4 regions of the Heyndrickxia acidicola genome follow, and region 1 is predicted to be linked to each of the others. Evidence: a T-box and tRNA genes for the amino acid it is inferred to sense, from the RefSeq annotation. Region 1 holds a T-box; the other regions hold tRNA genes.
The links. A T-box is a leader RNA that pairs with one kind of tRNA and senses whether it is charged. The one in region 1 lies ahead of tyrS (tyrosine--tRNA ligase), so its partner is inferred to be a tRNA-Tyr.
Positions count from the first base shown of each region.

Region 1 (2,172 bases):
ATTTCTTCCTTGCCGAGGAAAGTGAAGAATTTCAAGTATTTTATAACATCGGCATCAGCCGTATTAAACCAGAACTGATAAAACTCATACGGTGATGTTTTTTCAGGATCAAGCCATACACTTCCGCCCTCTGTTTTACCGAATTTGGTTCCATCTGCTTTTGTTACAAGCGGAATGGTCAAACCAAATGCTTTCGCACCCTCTGCTTCAACTTTTCTGATCAGCTCAAGGCCTGTTGTAATATTGCCCCATTGGTCACTTCCGCCAATTTGAAGCTTACAGTCATAGTTTTGGTAAAGGTGCAAAAAGTCCATCGCCTGGATGATTGTATACGTAAACTCAGTAAACGATATTCCCGTTTCAAGTCGGGAGGCGATGGTATCCTTAGCAAGCATGTAGTTTACACCGACATACTTTCCAAAGTCACGAAGGAATGTGACAAGATTCATTGAGCCTGCCCAGTCATAGTTATTGGTCATGACAGCCCCATTTTCACCTTTAAAATCAAAAATTCTCTCAAACTGCTTTTGAAGTCCCTGAACATTTTCTTGAACAGTTTCTAAAGTCAAAAGTTTTCTTTCTTCTTTCTTTCCGCTTGGATCTCCAATAAGCCCAGTGGCTCCGCCGACTACAACTATCGGACGGTGGCCATGCTGTTGAAATCTTCTTAAGGTTAAAAAGGGAAGTAAATGGCCGATGTGCATACTGTCAGCAGTAGGGTCAACACCGCAATAGAGAGAAATATGCTGATTTTCTAGTGTTTCTTTAAGTCCCTCTTCATCCGTTTGTTGGTAAATTATACCTCGCCATCGTAAATCCTCTAATAAATTCATTGTATTCACTCCTCATATCATAAATAAGCTTTGTAAAGATAAATAATAGCAAAATTCATTTAAGCAGTCTCTCTACCATCACTTCTGCAGAAAGGATTTCTTTCTTTTTTCACTTGCCATACACAAGGTATTCGCAATGAATATAAAAACGCCCCTTCGTATAACGAAGGGACGATTATAATCGCGGTACCACCCAACTTGAGAAATCATTCTCCACTTAAGTCAAAAATAACGGTGAATAACCGTTTATTGCTACTATTTTCACAATAAAAGCTCCAGGGTGTAATTCATCTTAGCTATATGTATCGGTTTGCACCTTCCACCGACTCTCTTTAAACAGGGACAGCAAGATTACTTCAGCCTTTCAAAGCCTTTTCATATTCAGTTACATTCAGATTTTATCATTCGTCACTCAGTAAGCAATATAATGAAAAAGTCCTTATTAACATACTTACTCTTTTTTACCATACATTTTGGCTATTGTCAAACTCACATATATATCACTATGCGTTCTCAGTCTATACCGTTTTGGATAATCCAATTGATAATAGGGATTCTGCTTTCTTCTGCCCCGTTCATGCTTTTCCATTAAAAATTTTGTTTTATCTTCATATTAACATATGTAACTGCTCCCACATTGATACAATCGAAAAACGGCTTACTTATATTGCCATATTATATAGCTATGTTAAAAGAATCTGTTGTTTTTTAGCTGAGCTGAATAACGAGCAGGATCAATATGGAATCTTAACGGAGCCTATTTGATAAAGGCTCTTTTTCGTAAACCTTGTTGCTATTTGACAAAAAATGATGATATACCTTAGGTTCATAAAAAAACTTTAGAATTGCATACGAAGAGATGCCAAGAAGGCAGGCAACATACAGATTTACCTTTTGTATGTAAAGCAACAATCTATGCGAAAACAGCCTAGATCTATAACGATTGAATTTTCAATGCCATTTCCATTGGTTTTACATTTAGAGCGGACAATTTATCTATCTCCACCCACATTGGCAAGTATGTTCCGCGTTCTCTATTTTTATCTGTGTATTCCTTTCCTCTTCCAGTACCGAAAGCTCCATCCAATATTTCTGCAAGAAAAAAGTATTGCGTACCTTGATACTCAATTTTAGAGATACACTTATGAATTTCAACCTTTACTCCCAGCTCCTCCAGTGCCTCTCTCTCAGCGGCTGCTTCAGGTGTCTCTCCTTCTTCTATACCGCCGCCCGGGAATACATAATACACCAAGCCGTCTCTCTTTCTTTTTATCAGGCAAACCGTGTTATCCTTTATAAGGACTACTGATCCTCTGTTTCTCAAATACCGAAGAACCCC
Region 1 is NZ_KV440953.1:17,768-19,939, reverse strand. Features, by position in the region: gene tyrS (tyrosine--tRNA ligase) at 1-833, opposite strand, end outside; T-box leader at 998-1,210, opposite strand; gene A5N88_RS00065 (NUDIX hydrolase) at 1,768-2,157, opposite strand.

Region 2 (2,172 bases), 2.7 Mb from region 1:
CAAGGTGGGGGTCGCGGGTTCGAATCCCGTCTTCCGCTCCAAACACCCTTGCCGGGGTGGCGGAACTGGCAGACGCACAGGACTTAAAATCCTGCGGTAGGTGACTACCGTACCGGTTCGATTCCGGTCCTCGGCACCAAAGTTTTTTGCGGCAGCAAAATAACTTTTCATTAAGCGCCCGTAGCTCAATTGGATAGAGCGTTTGACTACGGATCAAAAGGTTAGGGGTTCGACTCCTCTCGGGCGCGCCATTTTACGGGAAGTAGCTCAGCTTGGTAGAGCACATGGTTTGGGACCATGGGGTCGCAGGTTCGAATCCTGTCTTCCCGACCACTAATATGGGGCCTTAGCTCAGCTGGGAGAGCGCCTGCTTTGCACGCAGGAGGTCAGCGGTTCGATCCCGCTAGGCTCCATTTATAATGAAATATGGCGGTGTAGCTCAGCTGGCTAGAGCGTACGGTTCATACCCGTGAGGTCGGGGGTTCGATCCCCTCCGCCGCTATAAAGTGTATTGATTCTTTTATTAGAAAGGTCCATCCTTTCAATAATAGCGATACTGGACCCTTAGCTCAGTTGGTTAGAGCAGACGGCTCATAACCGTCCGGTCGTAGGTTCGAGTCCTACAGGGTCCATTTATATGGAGGATTAGCTCAGCTGGGAGAGCACCTGCCTTACAAGCAGGGGGTCGGCGGTTCGAACCCGTCATCCTCCACCATATAAAATTCAGGTTAGTCCTGATTTAAACCAATTAATATGGAGGAATACCCAAGTCTGGCTGAAGGGATCGGTCTTGAAAACCGACAGGCGGGTTACACCGCGCGGGGGTTCGAATCCCTCTTCCTCCGCCATATTAAAAAATGCATAATGTTTATATTATCGTCGCGGGGTGGAGCAGTCTGGTAGCTCGTCGGGCTCATAACCCGAAGGTCGCAGGTTCAAATCCTGCCCCCGCAATACATGGTCCGGTAGTTCAGCTGGTTAGAATGCCTGCCTGTCACGCAGGAGGTCGCGGGTTCGAGTCCCGTCCGGACCGCCATTTATAAATCAATACGGCTCGGTAGCTCAGTCGGTAGAGCAAAGGACTGAAAATCCTTGTGTCGGCGGTTCGATTCCGTCCCGAGCCACCATTAAATAGAATATATACCCTTTGATTTTAAATCTTGGAGGGGTAGCGAAGTGGCTAAACGCGGCGGACTGTAAATCCGCTCCTTCGGGTTCGGCGGTTCGAATCCGTCCCCCTCCACCATTTAGGGGTATAGTTTAATGGTAAAACGAAGGTCTCCAAAACCTTTGATGTGGGTTCGATTCCTACTACCCCTGTAAAGTTCCTATTATGGCGGCTGTGGCGAAGTGGTTAACGCATCGGATTGTGGTTCCGACATTCGTGGGTTCGATTCCCATCAGCCGCCCCATTCAAATTGGGCTATAGCCAAGCGGTAAGGCAACGGACTTTGACTCCGTCATTCGTTGGTTCGAATCCAGCTAGCCCAGCCATTTTTAAGGCAGCATAGCCAAGTGGTAAGGCAGAGGTCTGCAAAACCTTTATCCCCGGTTCAAATCCGGGTGTTGCCTCCAGTGCTTATGATGCGGGTGTAGTTTAGTGGTAAAACTACAGCCTTCCAAGCTGTTGTCGTGGGTTCGATTCCCATCACCCGCTCCAAAATTTCATTATGGGCCTATAGCTCAGCTGGTTAGAGCGCACGCCTGATAAGCGTGAGGTCGATGGTTCGAGTCCATTTAGGCCCATTTTTTATTCTTCCGCAGTAGCTCAGTGGTAGAGCTATCGGCTGTTAACCGATCGGTCGTAGGTTCGAGTCCTACCTGCGGAGCCACTGATTATTATGATGCGCCTTTAGCTCAGCTGGATAGAGCAACAGCCTTCTAAGCTGTGGGTCAGAGGTTCGAATCCTCTAAGGCGCGTTTTTCTTTCTTTTTACTTTTATATTTTCAAACCTCATACACTGTTAAAGTGTTTTTTTTATGCCGAAAAATGACTTATTTAATTTAGGGGTTCTGTTTTCAAGTACAAGTTTATAAAATGCATGAAAAAGGGACATCAAATTGCAAATGAATTAGATGTCCCTTTTTTTATTGAAATAAAGGTTTTTTACTCACCGTATTATGGCTTTTTACGCATACCATCACACATGAATTTCACCATAAAGGACAAAT
Region 2 is NZ_KV440953.1:2,764,815-2,766,986, reverse strand. Features, by position in the region: tRNA gene A5N88_RS12980 (tRNA-Gly) at 1-41, shown strand, start outside; tRNA gene A5N88_RS12975 (tRNA-Leu) at 51-139, shown strand; tRNA gene A5N88_RS12970 (tRNA-Arg) at 175-251, shown strand; tRNA gene A5N88_RS12965 (tRNA-Pro) at 257-333, shown strand; tRNA gene A5N88_RS12960 (tRNA-Ala) at 341-413, shown strand; tRNA gene A5N88_RS12955 (tRNA-Met) at 429-502, shown strand; tRNA gene A5N88_RS12950 (tRNA-Ile) at 559-632, shown strand; tRNA gene A5N88_RS12945 (tRNA-Val) at 640-715, shown strand; tRNA gene A5N88_RS12940 (tRNA-Ser) at 756-848, shown strand; tRNA gene A5N88_RS12935 (tRNA-Met) at 881-954, shown strand; tRNA gene A5N88_RS12930 (tRNA-Asp) at 960-1,036, shown strand; tRNA gene A5N88_RS12925 (tRNA-Phe) at 1,052-1,127, shown strand; tRNA gene A5N88_RS12920 (tRNA-Tyr) at 1,163-1,246, shown strand; tRNA gene A5N88_RS12915 (tRNA-Trp) at 1,250-1,320, shown strand; tRNA gene A5N88_RS12910 (tRNA-His) at 1,337-1,412, shown strand; tRNA gene A5N88_RS12905 (tRNA-Gln) at 1,420-1,494, shown strand; tRNA gene A5N88_RS12900 (tRNA-Cys) at 1,502-1,575, shown strand; tRNA gene A5N88_RS12895 (tRNA-Gly) at 1,587-1,660, shown strand; tRNA gene A5N88_RS12890 (tRNA-Ile) at 1,673-1,746, shown strand; tRNA gene A5N88_RS12885 (tRNA-Asn) at 1,758-1,832, shown strand; tRNA gene A5N88_RS12880 (tRNA-Arg) at 1,847-1,920, shown strand; partial or broken gene A5N88_RS24400 (DinB family protein) at 2,114-2,172, shown strand, end outside.
Region 2: it encodes a tRNA-Tyr, which carries the amino acid that the T-box ahead of tyrS (tyrosine--tRNA ligase) is inferred to sense. The anticodon was not compared.

Region 3 (2,172 bases), 2.5 Mb from region 1:
TGAAAGATGATCAGGTTGATAGGTTCGAGGTGGAAGTGTGGTGACACATGGAGCTGACGGATACTAATCGATCGAGGACTTAACCAAATAGAAAAGCGAAAGCGACTGTTTAGTTCCGACAAGCATAAGATGGATTGCGGCGTGGCGCCTTTTGCCACAGAGCAATACAGATTATGACCTCGAGGAACTAGGAGTAGGAAGGTTTGCTTTTTAACCTTCCACTGTAGCTGGACAATATAAAAGACGATTCAACGTTATTACTTGGTTTCTCATATCTAGTTTTGAGAGAATAATTTTCAAATTTATACTTGATATTTTCTCACAAACATGTATAATAATATATGTCTTAAAGGTTTGGTGGCAATAGCGAGAAGGTCACACCCGTTCCCATCCCGAACACGGAAGTTAAGCTTCTCAGCGCCGATGGTAGTTGGGGGCTGTCCCCCTGTGAGAGTAGGACGTCGCCAAGCTGATATTATTCCGCAGTAGCTCAGTGGTAGAGCTATCGGCTGTTAACCGATCGGTCGTAGGTTCGAGTCCTACCTGCGGAGCCACTTATATGGAGAGCTGTCCGAGAGGTCGAAGGAGCACGATTGGAAATCGTGTAGACGGTCAACGCTGTCTCAAGGGTTCGAATCCCTTGCTCTCCGCCATAATATATTTATGGCCCGTTGGTCAAGCGGTTAAGACACCGCCCTTTCACGGCGGTAACACGGGTTCGAATCCCGTACGGGTCACCAATTAATTAATTTAATAGATACATTGGAGGATTAGCTCAGCTGGGAGAGCACCTGCCTTACAAGCAGGGGGTCGGCGGTTCGAACCCGTCATCCTCCACCATGATATTATCGCGGGGTGGAGCAGTCTGGTAGCTCGTCGGGCTCATAACCCGAAGGTCGCAGGTTCAAATCCTGCCCCCGCAATCTGGTCCCGTAGTGTAGCGGTTATCACGCCTGCCTGTCACGCAGGAGATCGCGGGTTCGATTCCCGTCGGGACCGCCATTTATAAAATACATATTGCTGGAAATCATTTGGCTCAGTAGCTCAGTCGGTAGAGCAAAGGACTGAAAATCCTTGTGTCGGCGGTTCGATTCCGTCCTGAGCCACCATTCATGCCGGCCTAGCTCAATTGGTAGAGCAACTGACTTGTAATCAGTAGGTTGGGGGTTCAAGTCCTCTGGCCGGCACCAGCATTATTTGGAGGGGTAGCGAAGTGGCTAAACGCGGCGGACTGTAAATCCGCTCCTTCGGGTTCGGCGGTTCGAATCCGTCCCCCTCCACCATTATAGGGGTATAGTTTAAAGGTAGAACGAAGGTCTCCAAAACCTTTGGTGTGGGTTCGATTCCTACTACCCCTGCCAATATTATGGCGGCTGTGGCGAAGTGGTTAACGCATCGGATTGTGGTTCCGACATTCGTGGGTTCGATTCCCATCAGCCGCCCCATATGATATAATACAGAACATATAATATCTTATTGATGGGCTATAGCCAAGCGGTAAGGCAACGGACTTTGACTCCGTCATTCGTTGGTTCGAATCCAGCTAGCCCAGTCCTCAGGAAGTATTTTTCCTGAAACGCGGAAGTAGTTCAGTGGTAGAACACCACCTTGCCAAGGTGGGGGTCGCGGGTTCGAATCCCGTCTTCCGCTCCAATGTTGGCGGCATAGCCAAGTGGTAAGGCAGAGGTCTGCAAAACCTTTACCACCGGTTCGAATCCGGTTGCCGCCTCCATAAACATATGCCGGTGTGGCGGAATTGGCAGACGCGCACGACTCAAAATCGTGTTTCTTCGGAAGTGTCGGTTCGACCCCGACCACCGGTATCATTTATAAGGTAGCCAAGCCTTATATCAAAAGACTTTCAACACTTTGTTGGAGGTCTTTTTTTGTTATCTTGCATACGACTATTTTGAAGAAAATCATACGAGATGAATCGTACGAAGTGGAGGGATTAATTTGAGACGTTCAAATGAACTTACAGTTGAAGAAAAGAAATTATTAAAAAGGTCGCTCACAGATGAAGAGGCTATAGAAAAGTTTGAAAGACATTGTATGTTGAAAAAATTAAAACTTGCTACTATTGAATACTGCAGAAATGTGTTTTCCTCTTTCTAAAAAGCGATGGATGGAATTGGGCTTGAAAAGCAGAAAATTGATTTGACACAATCAGAT
Region 3 is NZ_KV440953.1:2,525,273-2,527,444, reverse strand. Features, by position in the region: rRNA gene A5N88_RS11890 (23S ribosomal RNA) at 1-87, shown strand, start outside; rRNA gene rrf (5S ribosomal RNA) at 354-470, shown strand; tRNA gene A5N88_RS11880 (tRNA-Asn) at 480-554, shown strand; tRNA gene A5N88_RS11875 (tRNA-Ser) at 562-653, shown strand; tRNA gene A5N88_RS11870 (tRNA-Glu) at 666-740, shown strand; tRNA gene A5N88_RS11865 (tRNA-Val) at 765-840, shown strand; tRNA gene A5N88_RS11860 (tRNA-Met) at 850-923, shown strand; tRNA gene A5N88_RS11855 (tRNA-Asp) at 927-1,002, shown strand; tRNA gene A5N88_RS11850 (tRNA-Phe) at 1,034-1,109, shown strand; tRNA gene A5N88_RS11845 (tRNA-Thr) at 1,115-1,190, shown strand; tRNA gene A5N88_RS11840 (tRNA-Tyr) at 1,200-1,283, shown strand; tRNA gene A5N88_RS11835 (tRNA-Trp) at 1,288-1,361, shown strand; tRNA gene A5N88_RS11830 (tRNA-His) at 1,370-1,445, shown strand; tRNA gene A5N88_RS11825 (tRNA-Gln) at 1,481-1,552, shown strand; tRNA gene A5N88_RS11820 (tRNA-Gly) at 1,579-1,653, shown strand; tRNA gene A5N88_RS11815 (tRNA-Cys) at 1,659-1,732, shown strand; tRNA gene A5N88_RS11810 (tRNA-Leu) at 1,742-1,823, shown strand; gene A5N88_RS24930 (hypothetical protein) at 1,957-2,115, shown strand.
Region 3: it encodes a tRNA-Tyr, which carries the amino acid that the T-box ahead of tyrS (tyrosine--tRNA ligase) is inferred to sense. The anticodon was not compared.

Region 4 (2,172 bases), 3.5 Mb from region 1:
TCTTCTAAATATTCAGCCTTGCCTATTTCTATATCGTTATAATCTGTTACCTTATATCCGAGGCCTTCCAAATATTCTGAAACTCCTGCATAACGCATAGCATTTGGCCCCATATTAACTCCTGGATTTCTTTGCCCAAGGTCCATAGGAACTCCCACGATAGTAATTTTACTTTTCATAATTGTACCCCCTATTCTGCTATAATTCTATTGTATACGTCAAAATCAAATGACTCAACCGTGCATAATTACGTATAAACATACCATCACACCGTCATGAAACACTTAAAATTAAGCATATATAATTCCAAAATAAGTAAAATTATTCATATTATATACAAAATTTAACCATTACACCTGGTATGTTCCACGCTGGATAAGAGAGCAGCGTATTAAATTGTTACTTAACTTCAATTAAAAACAAAAAATCTTAAGTCCAATGGACTTAAGATTTTTTGTATGGAGCCTAGCGGGATCGAACCGCTGACCTCCTGCGTGCAAAGCAGGCGCTCTCCCAGCTGAGCTAAGGCCCCAGATATGGAGCGGAAGACGGGATTCGAACCCGCGACCCCCACCTTGGCAAGGTGGTGTTCTACCACTGAACTACTTCCGCACTTGTCAACAAGCTAAAAAAGTGAGCCATGAAGGACTCGAACCTTCGACCCTCTGATTAAAAGTCAGATGCTCTACCAACTGAGCTAATGGCTCATATATTTTGATAACTAATTTGATGATTGTTTTACGAACTCTGTAAGCATCTACGACGTCCCAATCTCAGGAGGTTTCGCAAGATGAAGCTCGATTGGTACGCTGGTGAGAATTCAATGGAGTATATTCTCTGTGCTCTACCGACTGAGCTAATGGCTCATAACTATGTATCTTCAAACAGTAATTGTAAATGAAAGAATGGCTGGGCTAGCTGGATTCGAACCAACGAATGACGGAGTCAAAGTCCGTTGCCTTACCGCTTGGCTATAGCCCAATATATGGTGAGTTGTTGTTTCAAATAAAAAAGACATTTTTATGATGTCCAGTTGAGTTTCATATGAAAGAAATGGTGGAGGGGGACGGATTCGAACCGCCGAACCCGAAGGAGCGGATTTACAGTCCGCCGCGTTTAGCCACTTCGCTACCCCTCCGAATAACGCTGGTGCCGGCCAGAGGACTTGAACCCCCAACCTACTGATTACAAGTCAGTTGCTCTACCAATTGAGCTAGGCCGGCTAATAATGGTGGAGGATGACGGGTTCGAACCGCCGACCCCCTGCTTGTAAGGCAGGTGCTCTCCCAGCTGAGCTAATCCTCCATTATTATTGTATATTTTTTTATGGTGACCCGTACGGGATTCGAACCCGTGTTACCGCCGTGAAAGGGCGGTGTCTTAACCGCTTGACCAACGGGCCAATCTAGATGTTTTTTAAAGGTAAGCTTCCAATCGGGCTCGAACCGATGACCTCTTCCTTACCATGGAAGTGCTCTACCTGCTGAGCTATGGAAGCGTGGCTCCGCAGGTAGGACTCGAACCTACGACCGATCGGTTAACAGCCGATAGCTCTACCACTGAGCTACTGCGGAATAATCAAATCCGGCAATGTCCTACTCTCACAGGGGGACAGCCCCCAACTACCATCGGCGCTGAGAAGCTTAACTTCCGTGTTCGGGATGGGAACGGGTGTGACCTTCTCGCCATAATTACCGGATCTTCAATTTGCCCTTCAACCTCTGCATAAGCAATTCTTTATCGGACAAGTATTATTATACCAGAAATTCATTTTTTTTCAAGAGGTTTTTAAAAACTTTTTTAAAAGTTTTTGTTCCCTCAAAACTAGATAAAGAAGTAAGTAAAACGTTGAATCGTCTTTTATATTGTCCAGCTACAGTGGAAGGTTAAAAAGCAAACCTTCCTACTCCTAGTTCCTCGAGGTCATAATCTGTATTGCTCTGTGGCAAAAGGCACCACGCCGCAATCCATCTTATGCTTGTCGGAACTGAACAGTCGCTTTCGCTTTTCTATTTGGTTAAGTCCTCGATCGATTAGTATCCGTCAGCTCCATGTGTCACCACACTTCCACCTCGAACCTATCAACCTGATCATCTTTCAGGGATCTTACTAGCTTGCGCTATGGGAAATCTCATCTTGAGGGGGGCTTCATGCTTAGATGCTTTCAGCACT
Region 4 is NZ_KV440953.1:3,561,076-3,563,247, reverse strand. Features, by position in the region: gene rocF (arginase) at 1-179, opposite strand, end outside; tRNA gene A5N88_RS16715 (tRNA-Ala) at 460-532, opposite strand; tRNA gene A5N88_RS16710 (tRNA-Gly) at 538-612, opposite strand; tRNA gene A5N88_RS16705 (tRNA-Lys) at 635-707, opposite strand; tRNA gene A5N88_RS16700 (tRNA-Gln) at 907-981, opposite strand; tRNA gene A5N88_RS16695 (tRNA-Tyr) at 1,055-1,138, opposite strand; tRNA gene A5N88_RS16690 (tRNA-Thr) at 1,148-1,223, opposite strand; tRNA gene A5N88_RS16685 (tRNA-Val) at 1,230-1,305, opposite strand; tRNA gene A5N88_RS16680 (tRNA-Glu) at 1,328-1,402, opposite strand; tRNA gene A5N88_RS16675 (tRNA-Thr) at 1,426-1,498, opposite strand; tRNA gene A5N88_RS16670 (tRNA-Asn) at 1,500-1,574, opposite strand; rRNA gene rrf (5S ribosomal RNA) at 1,583-1,699, opposite strand; rRNA gene A5N88_RS16660 (23S ribosomal RNA) at 2,014-2,172, opposite strand, start outside.
Region 4: it encodes a tRNA-Tyr, which carries the amino acid that the T-box ahead of tyrS (tyrosine--tRNA ligase) is inferred to sense. The anticodon was not compared.